Regions from separate parts of the Roseateles sp. FW301-B2 genome, predicted to be linked through region 1. Evidence: predicted binding sites of a transcription regulator. Region 1 holds the regulator's gene; each other region holds the start of a gene.
The links. The regulator LexA, encoded in region 1, represses DNA repair genes until DNA is damaged. The targets are predictions, from matches to a motif close to ACTGTATNNNNATACAGT.
Positions count from the first base shown of each region.

Region 2: AC3WQY_RS01415 (PA0069 family radical SAM protein) is a predicted target of LexA. The motif match lies at 3,467-3,484, and genes of this name have one in related genera.
Region 3: recA (recombinase RecA) is a predicted target of LexA. The motif match lies at 2,649-2,666, and genes of this name have one in related genera.
Region 4: imuA (translesion DNA synthesis-associated protein ImuA) is a predicted target of LexA. The motif match lies at 3,129-3,146, and genes of this name have one in related genera.

Region 1 is NZ_JBYTBE010000012.1:38,437-43,917, reverse strand. It holds gene AC3WQY_RS10435 (ATP-binding cassette domain-containing protein) at 1-1,826, shown strand, start outside; gene AC3WQY_RS10430 (DUF1304 domain-containing protein) at 1,831-2,190, opposite strand; gene AC3WQY_RS10425 (MarR family winged helix-turn-helix transcriptional regulator) at 2,258-2,752, shown strand; gene AC3WQY_RS10420 (organic hydroperoxide resistance protein) at 2,779-3,204, shown strand; gene AC3WQY_RS10415 (asparaginase) at 3,254-4,180, opposite strand; gene lexA (transcriptional repressor LexA) at 4,280-4,978, shown strand; gene AC3WQY_RS10405 (helix-hairpin-helix domain-containing protein) at 4,991-5,287, shown strand; tRNA gene AC3WQY_RS10400 (tRNA-Asp) at 5,340-5,416, opposite strand.
Region 2 is NZ_JBYTBE010000001.1:325,074-330,554, forward strand. It holds gene AC3WQY_RS01405 (hypothetical protein) at 1-1,498, shown strand, start outside; gene AC3WQY_RS01410 (hypothetical protein) at 1,495-2,001, shown strand; gene AC3WQY_RS01415 (PA0069 family radical SAM protein) at 2,310-3,419, opposite strand; gene AC3WQY_RS01420 (zinc-finger-containing protein) at 3,559-4,254, shown strand; gene AC3WQY_RS01425 (SEC-C metal-binding domain-containing protein) at 4,774-5,481, shown strand, end outside.
Region 3 is NZ_JBYTBE010000003.1:62,915-68,395, reverse strand. It holds gene rodA (rod shape-determining protein RodA) at 1-367, shown strand, start outside; gene AC3WQY_RS03550 (sensor histidine kinase) at 354-1,865, opposite strand; gene AC3WQY_RS03545 (response regulator) at 1,881-2,561, opposite strand; gene recA (recombinase RecA) at 2,703-3,740, shown strand; gene AC3WQY_RS03535 (regulatory protein RecX) at 3,760-4,269, shown strand; gene AC3WQY_RS03530 (DUF2889 domain-containing protein) at 4,466-5,062, shown strand; gene sucC (ADP-forming succinate--CoA ligase subunit beta) at 5,094-5,481, shown strand, end outside.
Region 4 is NZ_JBYTBE010000001.1:345,523-351,003, forward strand. It holds gene AC3WQY_RS01455 (error-prone DNA polymerase) at 1-1,043, opposite strand, end outside; gene AC3WQY_RS01460 (Y-family DNA polymerase) at 1,051-2,223, opposite strand; gene imuA (translesion DNA synthesis-associated protein ImuA) at 2,300-3,115, opposite strand; gene AC3WQY_RS01470 (hypothetical protein) at 3,614-3,835, opposite strand; gene AC3WQY_RS01475 (hypothetical protein) at 4,379-4,726, opposite strand; gene AC3WQY_RS01480 (NACHT domain-containing protein) at 5,152-5,481, shown strand, end outside.

The sequences.
Region 1 (5,481 bases):
AGGGCGACGTCGACATTCCGCGCCAATGGACCATGGCCGAGGTGGCGCAGAACATGCCCGAGACCGAGATGCCGGCCACCGACTTCGTGCTGGAGGGCGACACCCGCCTGATGGCCGCGCAGCAGGCCCTGGCCGCGGCCGAGGCGGCCGAGGACGGCCACGCCATGGCCGATGCCCACGCCCTGCTGATGGACGCCGGCGTGTTCGACGCCCGCCCGCGCGCGCAGGCCCTGCTGATGGGTCTGGGCTTCACCGGCGCCCAGGTGGATGCCCCGGTGAACAGCTTCTCGGGCGGCTGGCGCATGCGCTTGCAGCTGGCGCGCGCACTGATGTGCCCGGCCGATCTGATGCTGCTGGACGAGCCCACCAACCACCTGGACTTGGACGCCCTGGTCTGGCTGGAAGCCTGGCTGCAGCGCTACGAGGGCACGCTCATCATCATCAGCCATGATCGCGAGTTCCTGGATGCGATCACGCGCGTGACCCTGCACCTGGATGAGATGAAGCTGATGCGCTATGGCGGCAACTACACCGCCTTCGAGGCGATGCGCGCCGAGCGCATGGTGCTGCAGCAGGCCGCATTCGAGAAGCAGCAGGACCGCATGGCCCATCTGCAGAAATTCATCGACCGCTTCAAGGCCAAGGCCAGCAAGGCCAAGCAGGCGCAGAGCCGCGTGAAGGCGCTGGAGCGCATGGAGCGCCTGGCGCCGGTGCTGACCGCCTCGGACTTCTCCTTCGAGTTCCGTGAGCCGGTTAGCCTGCCGAATCCGATGCTGATGTTCGACGAGGTGGCCTGCGGCTATGAGACCGACGAAGGCGAGAAGATCATCGTGCGCGGCATCAACCGCTCGGTGCTGGCCGGCCAGCGCATCGGCATCCTGGGCGCCAACGGCCAGGGCAAGTCCACCGTGGTGAAAACCATCGCGCGCATGCAGCGGGCTCTGGGCGGCAAGATCACCGAGGGCAAGGGCCTGCAGATTGGCTACTTTGCCCAGCAGGAAATGGATGTGCTGCGCCCCGACGAGGGGCCGCTCTCGCACATGGTGCGGCTGGCCAAGGAGGTCAGCCCGAGCGCGCGCGAGCAGGAGCTGCGCGACTTCCTGGGCCAGTTCCGCTTTGTCGGCGAGATGGTGAACCAGCAGGTCGGCAGCCTTTCCGGCGGCGAGAAGGCCCGCCTGGTGCTGGCCATGCTGGTGTGGCAGCGCCCCAACCTGCTGCTGCTGGACGAACCGACCAACCACCTGGACCTGAACACCCGCGAAGCGCTCTCGATGGCGCTGAACGAGTTCGAGGGCACGGTGATGCTGGTGAGCCATGACCGTGCGTTGCTGCGCGAGGTCTGCGATGAGTTCTGGCTGGTGAGCAAGGGCGTGGTCGGGCCCTTCGACGGCGACCTGGACGACTACCAGCGCTGGCTGCTGGAGCAGTCCAAGGAGGCCGCCAAGGCGGCCAAGGAAGCGGCCAAGGAGGCCGCGAAGGCGGGCGCGAAGAAACCCGCCGTGGTGGTGGCTGCGGCACCGGTGGCGGCGCCCGCGCCTGCGCCCAAGCGCGAGGACCGCAAGGCCAGCGGCCAGGCGCGCCAGAAACTGGCCGAGCAGACCAAGCCCATGCGCAAGGAGATGGAAGCGATCGACGCCAAGCTCAACAAGCTGGCGGACGAGCGCACGGCGCTGGAAGCACAGCTGGCATCGGGCACGGTCACGCCGGCCCAGATCGCCGATCTGGGCAAGCGCCTGAAGACCATCCACGACGAACTCGAGGCGGCCGAGCTGCGCTGGCTGGAGCTCAGCGCCGAGGTCGACGCGCTGCACGCAGCGGCCGACTGACGGCTCAGCTCAGCAGCAAGGCCGCAATGCCGAGCGCGGCCGGCAGCGCCTGCACGAAGAGGATCTTGCGGCTGGCGGTGGCCGCGCCATACAGGCCGGCCACCAGCACGCAGCCCAGGAAGAAGAACTGCACCGGACGGCCGGCGGCGTCGCCCAGCAGCAGGCCCCAGGCCAGGCCGGCGGCCAGGAAGCCGTTGTAAAGCCCCTGATTCGCGGCCAGCACCTTGCTGGCTTCGGCGAATTCGGCCGTCAGGCCGAAGGCGCGGCGCCCGCGTGGCGTGGTCCAGAGAAACATTTCCAGCACCAGGATGTAGACGTGCAGGGCCGCCACCAGCCCCACCAAGATCTTGCTCACCATGCCCATCGCAGCTCCTCAGAAGCAATACCCATTTAGATTGTGTGCAATTTAATTGCGAACTACATTAACGCCCATGGACAGCGCACGCACCATCCGTACAAACCGCAAGCAGACCGAGGCCCGCGCGCACGCCGACTGGCTGGCACTGGACCAGCAGCTCTGCTTTGCGCTCTACGCCAGCTCGTTGGCCATGACCAAGCTCTACAAGCCGCTGCTGGCGCCGCTGGGCCTGACCTATCCGCAGTATCTGGCGATGCTGGTGCTCTGGGAGGGCGATGACCTCAGCGTTTCGGCCCTGGGCGAACGGCTGCAGCTGGATTCCGGCACCCTGACCCCCCTGCTCAAGCGCCTGGAAGCCAACGGCCTGATCCGGCGGCAGCGCGCACTGGACGATGAGCGGCGTGTCCACATCCTCCTCACCGACGCCGGCGCTGCACTGCGCCAGCGCGCCAAACCCATTCCCAAGGCCCTGGCCTGTGCGAGCGCCTGTTCGCTCGATGAATTGAGTTCCCTCACCCGGCGTCTGCATGAGCTGCGCGCGCAGCTCGGCAACGCCGCCTCCACCTGAACGATTCGTTCGCAAAGGAAAGCACCATGGCTCTCGACAAAGTCCTCTACACCGCCACCGCCACCGCCACCGGCGGCCGCCAGGGCTCGGCCAAGTCTTCGGACGGCGCGCTCAAGATCGAACTCAGCACGCCGCGCGAGCTGGGCGGCGCCGGCGGCCCGGGCACCAACCCCGAACAGCTGTTTGCCGCCGGCTACTCTGCCTGCTTCATCGGCGCGATGAAGGCTGTGGGCGCGGCACAGAAGATCGCCATCCCGGCCGATGTCTCCATCACCTCGGACGTGGGCATCGGCCCGATCCCGGCCGGCTTCGGCATCCAGGTGGCGATGCGCATCAGCCTGCCGGGCATGGAGCGCGCCGCCGCCCAGGCCCTGATCGACGCTGCGCACAAGGTCTGCCCCTACTCGAACGCCACACGCGGCAATATCGACGTGACGCTGACCCTGGTCTAAGCTGCTCCAGCAAGCCCGGACATGCCGGCTACCAGGTGGCCGGCTAGTGTCAGGCAAGCAGGCCGAGCATCAACTCGACCCTCGCCTTGACCGGCGACAGCTCACCGGCCGACGGCAGCGCGCCTTCGGGCGCCCCCACCACGGCGGCGCCAGTACAGCGCGTGGCACGCAACACCGGCAGGCCCGCAGCACGGGCGCGCTTCAGCGCCTCCAACAGCGAAGCATGCACGGTCGCATTGCCCGTACCCTCGATCACGAGGCCGCGGGCGCCCGCTGCGACCAGCGCGTCGATCACCACACCATCCGCACCAGCATGGCTGGCGACGATGTCGACGCGCGGCCAGAGCTCGGGGTCGGCCGCGACGACATCAAGGCCCAAGGGCGCGCAGCTTGGCCAGTGGCGCAGCACCCTAACCTGCCCCTCCAGCACCAAGGCCAACGGTCCAGCCTCACCCGAGCTGAACGCATCCAGCGCGAAGGGCTGGGCTTTGCGCACCTCGACCGGACCATGCACACGCCCCTGCAGTACGGCCAGCACCCCGCTCGCGCCCGGGTGGGCGGCCACCGTCACGGCATCGAGCAGGTTTTGCGGGCCATCAGACTGCAAGGAGGTCACCGGCCGCATCGCCGCCGTCAACACCACGGGCTTGCCTGGTGCCAACACCCGATGCAGGAAGTAGGCGGTCTCCTCCAACGTGTCGGTGCCATGCGTCACGACCACGCCGGCCACCTCGGGCCTGGCGAGGTGATAGGCCACCCGCTGCGCCAACAGCCGCCAAACGGCATGGCTCATGTCCTTGCTGTCCAGCTGCGCGACCTGCTCGGCTTCGAGCTGCCGCGCAGCCAATGCCGGCACTGCCGTCACCAGATCAGCCACGCTGATCTGGCCGGCCACGTAGCCCACGTCATCACCCGCACCGGCGATCGTGCCGCCGGTGCCCAGGATCACGATCAAGTCATTGGTGTTGCTTTGCAATTTATTCAATCCTGGATGAAAATACAGTAGCTGGATAAATGATCAGAGGCCTGCAGTGGCTCGGTCTGCCAGTTTCAGCCCATTTCCAGCGAGGTCAGCGTGGACGATAGCCCCAAACTCACAGCCCGGCAGCAGCAAATCCTCGATCTGGTACGCACCAGCATCGAGCAAACCGGTGCGCCACCCACGCGCGCCGAGATTGCACAGGAGCTCGGATTTCGCTCCGCCAACGCCGCCGAAGAGCATTTGCAGGCCCTGGCGCGCAAGGGCGTGATCGAATTGCTGGGTGGCACCTCGCGCGGCATACGGCTGCGCTCGGACACCCTGCGCGCCCTCAACCTGGCGCGCGAGGCACGCACCGGCGTCAGCGGCATGCAGTTCAATCTGCCCATGCCGGGCTTGAACCAACTCACCCTCCCCCTGGTAGGGCGCGTGGCGGCAGGCTCGCCCATATTGGCGCAAGAACATATCGAGCAAAACTATAGCGTCGAGGCCGGCATGTTTGCGCGCAAGCCGGACTATTTGCTACGCGTACGTGGCATGAGCATGAAAGACATCGGCATCATGGATGGCGACCTGCTGGCCGTGCAGCGTGCCAGCGAGGCCAAGAACGGTCAGATCGTGGTGGCGCGCATCGGCGATGAGGTCACCGTGAAGCGTTTCAAACGCGGCAAGCAAGGCATTGAACTGCTGCCCGAGAACCCCGATTTCGAGCCCATACGCGTAACCGAAGGCGACCAGAGCTTTGCGCTCGAAGGGCTGGCGGTCGGCCTGATTCGCTCGCAGTTTCTCTCCTGAGGCGGCGCGCCCATGGTGAAACCGAGCAAGGCGGCGCATCGCGACGACTGCGTGGCGCTGGAGCAGATCCCGAATATCGGCCCCGCCATGGTGGAGGATCTGCGTCTGCTTGGCATACGCGTGCCAGGCGAGTTGCGCGGGCGTGATGCCTTCGTGCTCTACCAGCAGCTCTGCGCCATTACCGAGCAGCGCCACGACCCCTGCGTGCTCGATACATTGATGGCGGCGGTTGACTTCATGGCCGGTGCTGCCGCAGCGCCCTGGTGGCATTACACGCCACAGCGCAAGGCGCTCTACGGCAGTATCTAGCGCATAAAGAAAAACCCCGACTACTTGCGCAATCGGGGTTTGACAAAAATGTTGGCGGAGTGGACGGGACTCGAACCCGCGACCCCCGGCGTGACAGGCCGGTATTCTAACCAACTGAACTACCACTCCAGATGGATGAGCATTATATAACTCGTCGCATCAACAAGTTTCGTAAACTCGCAGCGCTTGCGCGC
Region 2 (5,481 bases), on a different contig from region 1:
CCGGCGGATTAGGACCTTTCATCGTCGACCATTTGGCGACCAAACTTACGGCGAAGTAACGGCGAAGGTTGTTCCTCACGTCATTAACCGCATTCCAGCACTCCCAGAGTTCGTGGCAATCCCACTGCTGAATACCGTGGTCGATTGGATTGAGAACAAGGGGCCCATACTTGCCGCTGCCCACCAGAGCTATCACGCAGCATGCGCGCACGGAGACATGCGGCTGAAACGCAAAGCAATCAAGGAAATCTGCGCGGCGGGCTTTGACAACGGGAGCCTGAGCAAAATACCTTGGGGAGAACGAGGCGATGCCCAGTGGCAGGACGTCCCTGACGCGCACCGGGTCAGGCTTTCTGCGCTGATGTTCCGTGATGCGTGCGTACTAGCCCTCCAATATCTCGTCGGCCTGCGAATTTCGGAGGTGTGCTCCGCAACTGCCGAACGCCTGAAGAATAAGGGGCTGCCATCGTGCATCCATAAACGGGAAACTCCCGATGGACTCTTCGACTTATTTTTCTTCGAGGGGCAAATATATAAGGACAACCGAACACCGTTCCCGAGGGACTGGGTAATAGGTGCGGTGCCTCGAGGCTCCAAAAAGTTGCCTATTTGTGCGCAGGCACTTGCGCACCTGCATACCATTTGGTCCCCGCTATACGCGGAGGCAAAAGGAAACCCGCTTTTCTTGCATTTCTCGAATCCTCATAGCATGCCACGAGACGCAGATGGGGTTGTGGCCGCCAAGGGCCCGACTTTGCAGCGAGGTATCCGTCGCTTTGTACGGTGCTGGGTGGACTTGTCAAACCTTCCCGATTTCGATGTGCATGGCAACGACCTTCGCCGTTACCGCACATCGCGAGGTCAGTGTATTCGCGGACATCAAGGTAGGAAAACTTTTGCCGAATATATCCTTCAAGCCCGGGAGTCTGCCGCGGAGGCTCTGACCAGTCATTATGGTCATCTTAATAAGGTAATTCTATTTCGTGGCTACTTCGAGCCCTTGCAGCGTCAAAAGTCTGACGTTGAGAATATGCGGCTTCAGGCGACTATCAACTATTTTGTCGCTGGTGCGGATGGCCGTTCTTACTTCGGTAACATTGCTAGTGCGGTACAAGCCTTTTATAAGGAGCATGGTTTGACCGGTATTAAGGACCTTGAAGTGCTTCGTGCCAAAGTTGCGGACATTGTGGTAGCGCACGGCATTCGTATTTTCTTCGGAGCTCATGGCAATTGCTTGATATCAGTCCGACCGATGGAATCTAGATGCAGGGAAGCATCGGGTGGTGCGTCTTGGTGGTTCCAGGCTCCTGACTATATTAGTCAAAACGTCTCAATGTGTACCGGCTGCGGTTGCTTCGCGGCTGACAGTGCCCATTTGCCTTATTGGCGGAATCGAATGGCAAGCTACGAGGCTGCGGCGCAAGACCCCACAAATCGAGTCGCAGTTATCCGATTCGAAACCAGCAAGATTATTGTCAAGGCTATCGAAAGAATATGAGCAATCCTCTCGACGACGCGAAGTCTCTCATCGACCTGTTTACGCCCAGCGATGAGCGGGAGGAGCGGGTGGCTGCCGAACTTCGAAAGCTTGTTGATGCGATGAGCTACACCGAAAGCGCGAAGCTTGTCGAAGGTCCGAAAATTACTATTGCGGAGGTCGCGCGGAAGGCCGAGTTGTCGCGGAATCTAATTAACAGCGAGAAGTGCGAACTTCCAGGTGCCCGGGCGTTGATAGTCACCGTGTGGAAGGTCCTTGCCGACCATAATCTTGAAATCCGATGCTTGTATTTAATGTCGGAGAACAGTCGGTTGCAGCGGCTGGTTGATTATCACGTGGCGGAAACCGCTGGTCTCGTCTTGAAGCTAGGGGGCGTTGTTAGCTCAGCAAGTTCCGCAAAGGCGACGCCCAAGAAGGGCTCCGCGACACCAGAACAAATGATGTCTGGTGCTGATATTTTGCCCATGGGCGTCATTTCTGTTGCAGGCAGGCAACGCGAGTAGATAAATTTTCGCTTTTAGGCTTTGCGCTCTTGAAGCTTAGATTTTGAAGATGGGATACGCCGATGCTTTTATTAAAAGAGCGCGAGGCCCGGAATTGCTTTTAGAAATCTATACACCTAGTGGAGTATTCGTTACCAAAATAATGCTATTGGATGGGTTGCTGCTGCCAACCATGGTCGATTTGCATGTCCGTGGAGTCGACCTTGCGTTGCGCCCTACGGCAATCCCTTTGTGCCTGAAATATGAAGGGGGCGGCCGGGTGCAATGCGACTGAAGTCTTTGGGGCAGTAGCCAGCCTCAGGGAAGCGTTAGAACAACGACTGCTGCGAGTCTTCGAGTCGCGAAGGCCTTACGAACTGGCTCGTATCAACAGGTGCTGTAGCGGAGCGCTTCAGACCGTATTTCGAGCACGCGCGCGAAAACCTTTGCGATAGCAGTTGGGCGTAAGGTCCCGACCCCTTCATGCGCGTGAAGAAGTTGGAGTCGTAGTCTTTGCCACCTCGAGCCTGGGAAATCAGGCTCATGACGTGCTTGGCGCGGAGCGGGAAGTGGCCCTCTAGCCACTGTACAAAGAGGTCTAGTACCTCCCTCGGCAATCGCAACAGAATCATGCTTGCGTAGGTCGCCCCAGCCTCTGCAGAGGCTTTCAGGATGCGTTCCAGCTCCACGTCGTTGATTGTTGGAATCATCGGTGAAGCAAACACAGACACCGGGATGCCTGCCCTCGACATCTTCCCTATTGCTCTCAAACGACTCTCTGGACTGCTTGCCCTTGGGTCCATGATGCGTGCAAGGCTCGGCTCTAGAGTGGCAAGTGAAACATTGACTCTGCAGAGACCTCTTTCAGCGGCAGGTGCGAGCAAGTCGATGTCTCGCGTGACAAGGGCATTCTTCGTCGTAACACTGAACGGAACACGGCGCCGCGTCAGAACTTCAACTATCGCGCGCGTGATTTCCAGCTTGCGCTCGATGGGCTGGTACGGGTCTGTGTTCGCGCCGAGCGCAATCAACGCGGGTTCATAGGTCGAGCTATCGAGTTCCTTCTCGAGTAGCTCTGCGGCGTTCATCTTGGCGAAGACCTTGGTCTCAAAGTCGATGCCCGGGGAAAGTCCAACGTATGCGTGAGTCGGTCGGGCATAGCAGTAAACGCAACCGTGCTCGCACCCCTGAAATGGGTTGATGGACTGCTCGAATGGGATGTCCGGCGAGTTGTTCCTGCTGATGACTTTCTTCGCGCGGCTATGGAAAACTTCCGTTCTGATTGGAAGAGGCTCATCTTCGGATTCGTCTAATCCTTCAGGTCGATGCGAGTTGTCGACCTCTCGCGTCCAATGCTCGAAACGCGACCTCGCGTTGCTGCCTGCACCTCTCCCTTTGTGGAAGGTGACGGGCACCTCGGGGATGAGTTCTTCGTCCATATTGGTCCAACATCGGTCGATGTCGCCTATGCACCGATTGCTTGATGACTGTATGAATATACAGTATTGTTGTGAGTCCTTCCAGCCATGTTGAAGTGCCTCGTTTTCGTGACGCTTCGTGTACCAGTAGCATCGCCCCATGCGTTCCGTTACCTGCAACTATTGCGGGAAGCCTGCTGAGCTTGTCCCGGGGCGTACCGTCTATCCGCACCGAACAGACCTGCACGAGGTCTGGTTCTGGCGCTGCGCGCCTTGTGACGCTCAGGTTGGGTGCCATAGAGCTGGCGCGCGGGTCAACGTCGGAGAGGATGTTCTGGTCGATAGCGACGGAACATTGCCCTTAGGGCGCCTTGCGAATGCACCACTTCGCTCAGCACGTCTTCGCGCCCACGACCTTTTCGAGAGACTGTGGCGCGAGGGACGGATGACGCGCACGCAGGCCTACGGCTGGATGGCTGCGGTGTTGGGTATTCATCCCGACTCGGCACGCTTTGCGTTGCTTGAGGCCGACCAATGTTGGGCGCTGGTCGATGCTATCGAAGCTTTGATACATGACGCGCCGACACTAGCGGGCAAAGTAGCTGAGGCTACTCAGCCTGACTTGGCCCCTAGCATCGAAGAGTCGCCCGACGACCGGCGAGTCGCGATTGCTCCCGATTGGCTGGCGAGAGCAGGTCTTCGATTCGAAGTCCAAGACGACGGTGAGCATCTCGTCATCGCAACACGCGGAACCGTTATCGACTTCTGGCCGCGGACCCAAGTCTGGAAGGCTCGGGGTGCCGACCTTGAACGGCAAGGCCTTCATCCGCTCATCATGTATTGCAAGGGAGCATGAGCCGGCTTGCGAGAGAGGGCTTACCTCGAACTACGGAGCACATCCGTAATTTACGAAGTCCTGCGTAGCGCGGCGTAATTTCGGGCGCCGTGGGCGCGACAAGCAGGCGCTGGCGATAGCTGACCACCATGCCTGTTTGCGCTGACCAGGCTGCCGGTCATGACTTCAACCAACCACTGCGGTGCAGCGGTTGCTGTCGGTCGCAGGCACCAGGTCAAGCGACTGGACTTCGCCACAAGCAGGTACTGGCGGATGCCAGCTTTGCGGCGGGTTGTCCCCTCGGTTCTGATTGGAAATCGAGCGGAATGAGAATCCATCGAACTACAGCCCACTCCGCCGCCAACCTTCAGAACGTGGGTGTAGCTCATGGTTGTTGCGACGTCGGCATGACCTAGCAGGTCCTGAACGGTTCGGATGCTGCATCGGCGCTTGTGCTGATGACAGGGCTTTGATTCAGAGGGAGCATGGCAAACAAGCACGGTCCAGATGGCCGGCGTAGCCGCGCCCAGGGAGGGTCTCATGCTCAAGAAGCCGAGAACGGAAGCTCAGATTCTCGAAGACATCAGGACGCTCGCGACGTCATCAGGTTACGTGCACGCTATTGCGAACATCTGCCATCGCGACAGCTTCATTGCCTTCAGAGAAAAGCTGAAACCGGAGGACATGGAAAAACTCTTCAGAGGCAATCGCCTCATCCGCACCGAGGTCAACACGTTGCTTGGGCTGATGGTGACGGCACCGGTCTTGCTCGAGGAGCCAGCACCGGATGTACTCAAGAAGTACGTCGAGCAGACAGATGAGTTGATGGAGGAGCTCCACAACGCGATGTCGTATCCGATGTTTGCGTCGCTTCTTCAAGCCGCCACTGGCCAAGCAACCTCGGATGTGCCAGAGCTTGGGCAGGGTCAGATGCTGCGGGAGCCAATCTTCTACGGTGGCGAGTCGGCCTATAGCTTCCAGTACCGCGACCTGCTGACTGAGAAGTACGCGGCTGACGACGACTGGCTGCGAGAGAACAAGGGCTTCACCTCGACTCAGGCGCAGGCGATAGCTCACGCAATGTCCAAACTCATGGACGAGAAGTCGACCGTCCTCCACGCTGAATCAAGGCGTAGTGGAAAGTCGCCTTCCACATGGCTATCGACGTTTGAGCTCTCCCCAGCCGAAATCGCCCATCGAAGTGGCCAGTCGCACGCCGTGGTTGACGCGCTTTTAGACGCGCTCACT
Region 3 (5,481 bases), on a different contig from region 1:
GGGCACGCAGACCCATCTGGAGTTCATCCCCGAGCGCACCACCGACTTCATCTTCGCCGCCTTTGGCGAGGAGTTCGGCCTGATCGGCGCGGCGGCCCTGCTGCTGGGCTTCAGCGCCCTGATCCTGCGCGGCCTGATGATCGCCTCCGAGGCGCCGACGCTGTTCTCGCGCCTCATGGCCGGGGCCATCACGCTGAGCTTCTTCACCTATGTGTTCGTCAACATGGGCATGGTGTCGGGCATCCTGCCGGTGGTGGGGGTGCCGCTGCCCTTCATCAGCTATGGCGGCACCGCCATGGTGATGCTGGGGCTGAGCCTTGGCATGCTGATGTCGATCTCCAAGAGCCGGCGCTTCATGCACCGCTGAGCGGAGGCTCCTCGCCCTTCAGCACATGGGCCTGGAAACGGATCGTGAAGCGCGCGCCCGGGCCCATGCCGTCGGGCTCCACCATGCCGGGGCGGCGCGGCCGCGCCTCGTCCAGCGTGACCTCGGCCTCGTGCTGCTGGGCGATCTCGCGCACGATCGCCAGGCCCAGGCCCGAGCCGTCCACATTCGTGCCGAGCGCGCGGTAGAAGGGCTGGAACACCTTCTCGCGCTCTGACTCTGGAATGCCAGGTCCGGAGTCTTCCACCTGCAGCACGCAGACCTGGCCGAACGGGTCTTCCACTACCCGCACGGTGATGGTGCCGCCGGCCGGCGTATAGAGCAGGGCGTTGTCCACCAGATTGCGGATCAGCTCGCGGATCAGCAGCGGATGGCCCAGGATGCGCAGCGCGCTGCTGGCCTCGTCGGGGCCCTCGTAGCCGAGGTCCAGGCGCTTCTCCATCGCGCGCGGCACGAAGTCGCGCACCGTCTCGATGGCCAGCTCGGGCAGATTCACCTCGCTGCGGCGCGCCGCATGCTCCTGGTCTTCGGCCCGTGCCATCGCCAGCAGCTGGTTCACCATGTGCGCGGCGCGCTGGCTGGAGAGCGAGATCTGCTGCAGCGAACGTTTCAGTTCGCCGGGCGAGCTGCGGCCCTCGTCGATCTCGCGCTGCGCAAACTCGGCCTGGGTGCGCAGGCCGGCCAGCGGTGTCTTGAGCTGGTGCGCGGCGTCGGCGAGGAAATGCTTCTGGCTGCTGATGGACTGGTCCAGGCGCTCCAGCAGGTCGTTGATGGCGCGCACCAGCGGCGCCACCTCGTCGGGAATGCGGCGCTCATCGATGGGGCTGAGGTCCGAGCTCTCGCGCGAGCGGATGCGGCGCTGCAGGTCGTTCAGCGGCGCGATGCCGCGCGCCAGCGCCAGCCACACCAGCAGCACGGCCAGCGGCAGGATCACGAACTGCGGCAGGATCACGCCCTTGATGATTTCGTTGGTGAGGCGCGCGCGCTTGCCCAGGGTCTCGGCCACCTGCACCAGCATGGTCTTGCCGCTGGGCCCCATGCCTTCGGGTACCACCCACAGATAGGCCACGCGCACGTTTTCGTTGTCCACCTCGTCGTCGCGGAAGTGCAGCTCCCAGGGCACGATGGTCTCGTCGGCGGTGGGCACGGGCAGGTTGCGATCGCCGTTCAGGTACTCGCCGCGCAGCCCCAGCACCTGGTAGTAGATGGTGTCGGCCTCGTCGGCGCGCAGCAGCGCCGCGGCCTCGGGCGAGAGCGCATAGCGCGCGCTGGCCTTGCCGGCGCGCGGCTGCTCGGCCGCCACCTGCAGGCCCAGCGAGCGTGCCATCTCGCCCAGCTCGCGGTCGTAGGGCTTGCTGGCAATGCCCTGCGCCACCAGCCAGGTCAGCGCCACGCTGATGGGCCAGATCACCAGCAGGGGGGCGAGCATCCAGTCGAGGATCTCGCCGAAGAGCGAACGTTGCCCGGTATCAGCGGCCATGCATGACGCCGGGGGTCAGGTCTTGACTTCCTGGATCTTCTCCAGGCAGTAGCCCAGGCCGCGCACCGTGGCGATGCGTATCGGGCCCTGCTCGATCTTCTTGCGCAGGCGGTGGATGTAGACCTCGATGGCGTTGTTGCTGACCTCTTCGCCCCATTCGCACAGGCGCTCCACCAGCTGATCCTTGCTGACCAGCCGGCCGGCGCGCTGCAGCAGCACCTCCAGCAGCGAGAGCTCGCGCGCCGAGAGCTCCACCATCTGGTCGTTGATGTAGGCGACGCGGCCGGTGGCGTCGAACGACAGCGGGCCATGCTTGATGACGCTGGACGCGGTGCCCAGGCCGCGCCGGGTGAGGGCGCGTACGCGCGCTTCCAGTTCCTGCAGCGAGAAGGGCTTGGCCATGTAGTCGTCGGCGCCCAGGTCGAGGCCCTTGACGCGCTGCTCCACGCTGTCGGCCGCGGTGAGTATCAGCACCGGCACCGAGGTGCCGCGCGCGCGCAGCTTGCGCAACACCTCCAGCCCGTGCAGGCGCGGCAGGCCCAGGTCCAGAATCACCAGATCGAACTCATGCGAGGCCAGCGCGGCATCGGCCTCGGTGCCGGTGCCCACCTGGTCCACGGCATAGCCCGAGGCGCGCAATGAGCGCAACAAGCCATCGGCCAGCACTTGGTCGTCTTCAGCGATCAGGATGCGCATCTTGTCTCCATGGGCCGGGGCAGGGATGCCGGCGCCTGTCCCTCATTCTATGGAGCCGCCCGCTTGCCGGCGGGCTTCGCATAAACTACTGTACGAATATACAGATTGCGCCATAATGCGCGCATCAACCGGAGAGCATTCATGGACGCCCCTGTCAAAGCCATCAACACCGAGAAAGCCAAGGCCCTGCAGGCCGCACTTGCCCAGATCGAAAAGCAATTCGGCAAGGGTTCCATCATGCGCCTGGGCGAGGGCGAGGTGATTGAAGACATCCAGGTGGTGTCCACCGGCTCGCTGGGCCTGGACATCGCACTGGGCGTGGGTGGCCTGCCGCGCGGCCGGGTGGTCGAGATCTACGGCCCGGAGTCCTCGGGCAAGACCACGCTGACCCTGCAGGTCATTGCCGAGATGCAAAAGCTCAGCGGTGTCTGCGCCTTCATCGACGCCGAGCATGCGCTGGACATCCAGTACGCGCAAAAGCTCGGCGTGAACCTGCAGGAGCTGTTGATCAGCCAGCCCGATACCGGCGAGCAGGCGCTGGAAATCGTCGATGCCCTGGTGCGCTCGGGTTCGGTGGACCTGATCGTGGTGGACTCGGTGGCCGCACTGACGCCCAAGGCCGAACTGGAAGGCGAGATGGGCGACTCCCTTCCCGGCCTGCAGGCCCGCCTGATGAGCCAGGCCCTGCGCAAGCTCACCGCCACCATAAAGAAGACCAACTGCATGGTCATCTTCATCAACCAGATCCGCATGAAGATCGGCGTGATGTTCGGCAGCCCCGAGACCACCACCGGCGGCAACGCGCTGAAGTTCTACGCCTCGGTGCGTCTGGACATCCGCCGCATCGGCTCGATCAAGAAGGGTGAAGAGGTGATCGGTTCCGAGACCAAGGTCAAGGTGGTGAAGAACAAGGTTGCGCCCCCCTTCAAGACCGCCGAATTTGACATCCTCTATGGCGAGGGCATCAGTCGCGAGGGCGAGATCATCGACATGGGCGTGGTGGCCAAGGTGGTGGAGAAGTCCGGCTCCTGGTATGCCTACAACGGCGAGAAGATCGGCCAGGGCAAGGACAACGCGCGCGAGTTCCTGCGCGAGAACCGCGACGTGGCCATCGAGATCGAGAACAAGGTGCGTGAGTCCATGGGCGTGCCGTTGCTGACCGAGAGCGAGGCGGGCTGATCGGCACTGGCAGGCGGGCATGGTGCGCGGGCAGCCGCTGTCGCTGAAGGCGCGCGCCATCGGCCTGTTGGCACAGCGCGAGCACAGCCTGGCCGAATTGCGGCGCAAGCTCGTGCGGCTGGCGCGGCAGCGCCTGGCCGAGGCGACCCAGCCCGGCGCAACGGAGTCGCCCGATCCGGCCGAGCATGACGTGGGCGCGGAGGTCGATGCCCTGCTGGTCTGGCTGCAGGCCCAGGGCTATTTGAGCGAGGCACGCTTTGTCGAATCGCGCATCCATGCCCGCAGCCAGCGCTATGGCAATCTGCGCATTCAGCAGGAGCTTGCTCAGCATGGGGTGCAGCTCGAGGCCGAGCAGCAAGCCAGGCTGAAGGACAGCGAACTCGAGCGCGCGCGCCAGATCTGGCAGCGCAAATTCGGCGGCGCGGCGCCGCTGGATGCCGCGGCCCGCGCCAAGCAGATGCGTTTTCTGGCCGGCCGGGGCTTCTCGGCCGAGGTGATACGCCGCGTGCTGCGCGCGGACGATGAATAGCCGGTGCCAGGGCTCCAAGCGGGCTTGATGTGGCGCAAGCTGGCGCCAGGAACGCCCGGCCAAGGTCGGTGTTGACAGCCTCGTGAAAGCCTTGATGCAGCGCAGCATGCTACATTGGCGCCCTGCGCAAGGCGTGCCCGCCGGCCTCTGAAGGCCTGCGGGCTACATTTTTGCGCCACTGCCGTCCACGCGTTTCATGTCCCTGCTCACCCCTTGTCCCGAGCGTCAGCTGCTGCACCGTCGAAGCATCGACGTGCAGGTCTATGCGCGCGCCGATGGCCTCTACGATGTCGAGGCGGAGCTCAAGGACAGCAAGACCCGCGACATTCCCCTGGCCCATGGCGTCCGCAAGGCGGGCGACCCGGTGCACGACATGCTGTTGCATCTGGTGGTGGACGCGCAGCTGAACATCCTGTCCTCCAGTTCGCAGACGCGCTGGATGCCTTATCCCGGGCATTGCGACCAGCATGGCGAGGCCTATGGCCGCCTGGTCGGCCTGAATCTGCTCAAGGGCTTTCGCGCCGAGGTCAAGCAACGGCTGGCCGGTGTGCATGGCTGTACCCATCTCACCGAGCTGACCCAGGTGCTGCCCACCGCGGTGATCCAGGCCTTTGCCGGGCTGGTGATCGACACCCGCGAAGGCTCGGCCGATGGTCAGCCGCCCTTCCAGCTGGATCGTTGCCATGCACTTCGCAGCGACGGCGCGGTGGTGCAAACTCATTACCCTCGCTGGTATCGCGGCGCGTCGGCTCGGCCGGACGCGCAGGCGCTGCCCGCATCTTCCTCTTCCTGATTTACCTCTATCCATCAAGCGAGACCTCCCTATGAAGATTCACGAGTACCAGGGCAAGGAAATCCTGCGCCAGTTCGGCGTGCCGGTGCCCCGCGGCATCCCGGCCTTCACCGTGCAAGAAGCGGTGGAAGCCGCGCAAAAGCTCGGCGGCCCGGTTTGGGTGGTCAAGGCGCAGATCCACGCCGGCGGCCGCGGCAAGGGCGGCGGCGTGAAGCTGGGCCGTTCGCTGGAAGACGTGAAGGCGCTGGCCGAGCAGATCCTGGGCATGCAGCTGGTGACGCACCAGACCGGCCCGCAAGGCCAGAAGGTCCGTCGCCTCTACATCGAAGAGGGCGCCGACATCAAGAATGAACTCTATGTGTCGCTGGTCACCGACCGCGGCACGCAGAAGGTGGCCTTCATCGCTTCGAGCGAGGGTG
Region 4 (5,481 bases), on a different contig from region 1:
GCTGCGCTGCCGCGGCCCTGGCAAAGGATGCGCTGACTGCGAGCAAACGCGACGATGTCGTAGACCGTCAAGAAGTAGTGTTCGTATCGAAGGTCGCCAATCAACTCGAGCTCATGCTCAACTTGAGCCTGAACCTTTGCAGGGACGCCGGTGGGCCAACGGCGTCCGGCTCCCTCATAAGCCAACCGTCGCAGGTACGAGCTTGGGGTCTCGTCCTTCGGAACCACCTCGTCTGGGTACTGGTAGCGGAGCTCCTCCAGGGAGAAGTCACATCGGCTGGCTATAGCGAGCGTTTCGTGGAGCAAGGCTAGATGGCCGGCATACCGGTTAGCCAGACTGAGGCGGGAGCGCATACGGCGCTCGGCATTGCCTGCTAGCTCGGTGCCGCACTCGGTCAGCGGTTTGCACAGACGGATAGAAGTCATGACGTCGTGCAGCGGTTTTCTGGACCGCACATGCATCTGAACGTCACCGGTCGCGACCATCGGGATTGCTGTCAGCTCGCTAGCCTGAGCGATGCGCTCAAACACGACCTCGTCATCTATTAGCTTTAGCTGCTCGACGCCGAGCCAGGAGCGCCCCATGAAGTTGGTCAGCAGCCAGCGTGCGAGGCGATTGCATTCGTCCTGCGTGCTCTCCCGCGCTGGTATCGCAATTACCAGGCAGTCTTCCAAACGCTCGGAGCGAACGGCATCGACGTGAAGGCGATACGTTCCCTTAGGCGACTCGCGACGGAGGTTGGTGATGAACTCGCAGAGATTGCCGTAGCCGTTGTGATTGCATGCCAGTACAACTAAGGAGAACGGCGCGGTTGCCTCGACTTTGAACTGGCTTCCGATGATGAGCTTGAGGCCGACCTCCTTGGCCGCCGTATGTGCTCGGACGACGCCCGCCAGACTGCAGTAGTCCGTGAGCGCGAGTGCTTTGTAGCCAAGCTTCTTCGCTCGCTCGACCAACTCGTCGGGTCGACTTGCGCCGGTCAAGAAACTGAAATTGCTGATGCATCGCAGCTCAGCGTATGGAATCCTCAGTACTTCGTCCATCGCTGACTCACGAGAACGAGCCGTGCAGCCACCAAGCTGCATCGGCTTCAAGACGAGTTTGGTAAATCCAAAGCGGTCCGGCGTGGTCGCTCCACGCAATCCAGTAGTCGCGGACGACAGCGTGACACTCACGCTTGGCTTCGTCGCGATGCCACCAACCGTCTTCGACGGCGTGAGGCCCGGCGAGAAGCTTCAAGGGGCCTTGGTATTGAGGACGGCCATCCCGCACGGACAGCTTCAAGGGTTCCGCGAGCACAAACGAGGGCGCCGGGTAGCGAGAACGTGGGCCCGGCTTCCGAGGACGCTTTTCAGAGGCAGCGCGCCAGGTGCAGACCCATTCGAGCCTGTTGTCGTCACCCACAAACGGGCGGCAGACCTTTGCTGGGCCGAACCGTGCGGCAAGGCGTTCTTGCAGCATGCCGACCGTCTCCCGCTCCAACACCGTATCGGGAAGGAGCGACGCGCTGACTTCGTGAAGGGCATGAACTTCTGTCGCAGCCAGCTCTAGGTCGCCTACTGGGGCGAGCAACGTGACTTTGGCCAAGTGCTCGGATAGCAACCGGAAGAGGTGGTCGATGTCTCGCATGGCGACGGCCGTTCGAACAACCAAACCTCCGCCGGTGCCGGCATCTTTTGAGCGCATGCTGTCATGCCACCAGTTCAATGTGAACGCGGTAATTCCTGCATGCCTGGCCGCGAGCCAACCGCACATCTGGAGCAGTAGCTTGCGAGCGCCGACTAAGAGCTCTGGCGCATGCTCGACCCGAAACGGGAGCTCGAGTTTGGTGGTAAATGCATCGGGCACTTCAACCCATTTGTGGGCTTCTGGTTGAACACCATAGGCTTGGTCCAAGGCTCGCAGCAGTGATTTGTCGAAGCGGCGAGTGATGCCCGCGCGCGGCAGCCTACGTATGTCCCCAAGGGTGCGCGCACCCGTTCGCAGGAGCACCGACATGTGGGGCACGACTGCGCTCAAGACTTGCATGGGAAGCGGGTCGAGCATTGACTCCAGACCTCGCTTGAGGCCGTTCTCAATGCCGGCGCGCGCAAAAGCGAGAGCTGCAAGACTGTTTGGTGCCCAAGAGACCTTCGCTACTCCGAGCTCGGCGGACTCGGCAACTACACGGTCGCGCAGAGCACGCCGGCCCTTAAAAAGGCGCGTGCTGGCATCGACTTCCATTGCGACGGACTCCTCGAGGACAGTGACCCGTGGCGTGAACTGCAACGCCCAGACGGCCAATGCTCGAATGTCGTCATCAATGGGGGACGGCTTGCCGCTCGGGGCCGGGAGTCGAAGTGCGCACCACAGCATCGGGCACTCGCGACGTGAAGCGACTTGGGTATCGAAGTCGCGGGGTCATGATGGTCTTGAGTCCACATGGGATGGACTCAAGGCGAAGTTCTGTCTCGCATGGCGCTCCTCTGCGCTTGAGGATGCGTACGCGCAGCTCCCAGTCCTCGCAGAGTTTGGCCTCAAGTCGTAGAGGTGCAGCGGACGCTTCTGAAGCCGCGGAGGCAAGGCGGAACAGAAATACCGGCGCGTCACAACCTGCCGCGAGCACTTGCAGGCGGCGGACTTGGTCGGCTCGAACCTGCGGCAACCAGGCCAGCACGGCTCCGCATGCATTGCTCTTTATGGCTTGCTCCGTTGACCAGAGTCGGTCAGCCGGCTTGTCAACATCAACCCACAAGATTCGGTCGGGGTCTATGCCGTCGAGTTGAAGGCCCGGCGGAAATGGGCAGCGGGGCGGCCCGACCACCACCAAGTCTCTTCCGTGGCTGCAAATGGCGCGCAGGGCGGGGGACGCGAGTCGCCATTCGAGCAATGCGAATTGGGCTGTAAGGACCTCCGTCAATCCTCGACAGGGCCATCCATGACCGGGGAGCTCAGCATCCAGGTCTGCAAAGCCGGTCGGGACTACCAACTCGACACCGCGCCCCAATTGGTCCGCACGCCAAATCGACGCCTCAACCTCAGGGGGAAGTAGGCGAGGGATGGTGGCAATAGATGGGTTGATTGGCGCGGAGAGGGGCGCAGGCAACACCATCGCGGCAGAAATATCCGAAGGCATGGCGATGGAAAACGCTGTATGAACATACAGTATACTTGCCTGCCTGAATTGTCAAAGCACTATGGCCCGTCGAGTGCCTACGCTGACCGGACGGAGTCAGCGGTTGTGCATCAGACGGATACATTGAAAGGAGTTCCTATGGCCCCGCCCGCCTGGCAACAGAGCGTCTTCGACAAGCTCATTGAACTTCGGCTGCTTTGGCTGGACGCAGACTCGCCACCGGACCTTGTAGGTGTCTTATCTCGTGGCGAGTACGTTGCACTTGCCCTCGCGTCTGGCTATGCGCGCGTGCTCAAGGACCCAGTCGACAGCTTCTTGTATCTCGATGGCTGGCTTCAATCGTGGGTGCTTGGTCAGCGAGGGCAGCAGAGATACATCGGACAGCGAATCGGTGTTGACCCAGATTAAGTTCGGCCAAATGTGTAGGGACTGCGTGACCCTAACAATTGCCGCACGCTGCGCACTCCGTGGTGCTCAAGGTGCTAGTCCGTTCGAGGACTAAATGCGGACTTTGTCTGCCCACATGCGAACAAGCGCTGCAGCGTCCCGACTGGCGTCACGCTCTGCCTCGGCATAGGTGTCTCGATAGCACAGGCATTCATGCTCAACCCTGACGGCGGTCTTGCCCTGGTAGCAGCTGACCCGTCCCACGAAAAAGCCACTGACCGACTTGACCGAGGTAAAGGCGCTGACGTCTGGAGAGAAGTAGAGAGCAGGCATGTGGGCCTCGCTGGCGACTCGACCGCATGATGATGCAGCGAGCGGCGAGCGATTGCAATGGAATGGGGCGAGCGCAAAAGCGAGCCGAGCTCGAGATTAAGAAGGCTTCGCTACTCCATCGAATGAGGCATCTCTTCGATAGAAGGTGGGCTGCGGCGGGACTTGAACCCACGAGGCCCCAACTTCCCATCCAGTACTGCCAAGGCGCTGCAGGCAACCGGGCCGAATTCTGAGGTCGTCGCCCTGGGGCGATATAGATGGTGTAGGCCTGACCGCCTCCCAAATTCAAGTTTACGGGTGACTGGAACCCATCCTCTGAGCCCGTTGTTGTTGATATGGCCCCTTTCGCTGCGAAAGCGTCCGGTGAAGGCCTCTTGACTAGGCGCAAACCACTGGCCTTTCTCAATGGCTGGCTTCAATCCTGGGTGCTTTGTCAGCAACGGCAGCAGCGGTACATCGAACAGCGAACTGGTGTTGACTGAGTGGTGAAACGTCGCCGCGCGATGCAGTCATTGAAGCCGCCCCCGCCGCCGAGCATGGCGCTCAGGCAGCGGTGGAAGCCTGGGACTCTGTTGCCCAGTCTTTGAGGAGTTTGTGCAGCTTGCTGGCAAGTGCCTCTGCAAGCGACATCGCCATTCTTTCTTCGTGGCCGACTCTGCTGGACGAAACGAGGAGGTTGGTTTGCTTGATGAGTGTCAGAAGTCGAAGTGCCGAAGCCACAACTTCGGCGCGCGGCTTGTCCAGCAAGACCTCCAATTTCAGAAGCTCGGACAGCTCTGCAATCGCTCGTGCATTTGAGGTAACGGTCTGACCCCTGGCTCCCCGCAGGAGGTCGGGCAGGGAAACCGCGACGCTGTCCAGGTCCTCGATGGTTTTGACGATGTCTTGCAATTTGATGCTCTGCGGGAGGTCGGCCCCATTGCGACCGCTCTTGCGCAGACTGTGGGCGTAGTAGAAATTGTCGCAGCATCCCCAATGCTCTTGGGGCCAGAACGCCACCTCTTCCGCAGCCTCACTTCTAACAGCAGTCCCGCGATTCTGTCTCGGGGCGCGGATTCCGGCCACATTGACGTCTTGTGCGGGCTCACACTGACCACCTGAGCGCGATTTGGTGGCCCGAACTGGCCGTGGCAGCCGCCTACTTTTCAGGCGGAGGGCGGCTCGCCTACAGCTGCTTCGCGACCGCGAGCCTCCCTTCTGTGGATGTCTAGAAAGGCCTGGGCGACTCAGTCCTGTAGAGTCCTTTGGGAGAAGAGGCGGCCTGTGGAAACTTGGACGACGCCTAAGAACAAGACGGAGGCTTCGTGGTGTTGAGCTTGGACTTCAAACGTATTCGAGAACATCGAGGAACTCAGAACGGCGGCTTCGAGGAACTCTGCTGTCAGCTGGCCGCACTGGAGGACCCGGCTGCAGGCTCCAGGTTCATTCGGAAAGGTCCGGGAGCCGACCAAGGCCTTGAGTGCTACCGGACCTACGCGGGTGGACACGAGGTCGGCTGGCAAGCGAAGTACTTCATCAACGGCTTCGATGACGGTCAAGTAAACGACCTGGATAACTCGTTGCAGCGCGCGCTCAGCGCCCATCCGCAGTTGACGACTTTCGTTGTCTGCCTGCCCATCGACTTGCGTGACAACCGGTCGGGCAAG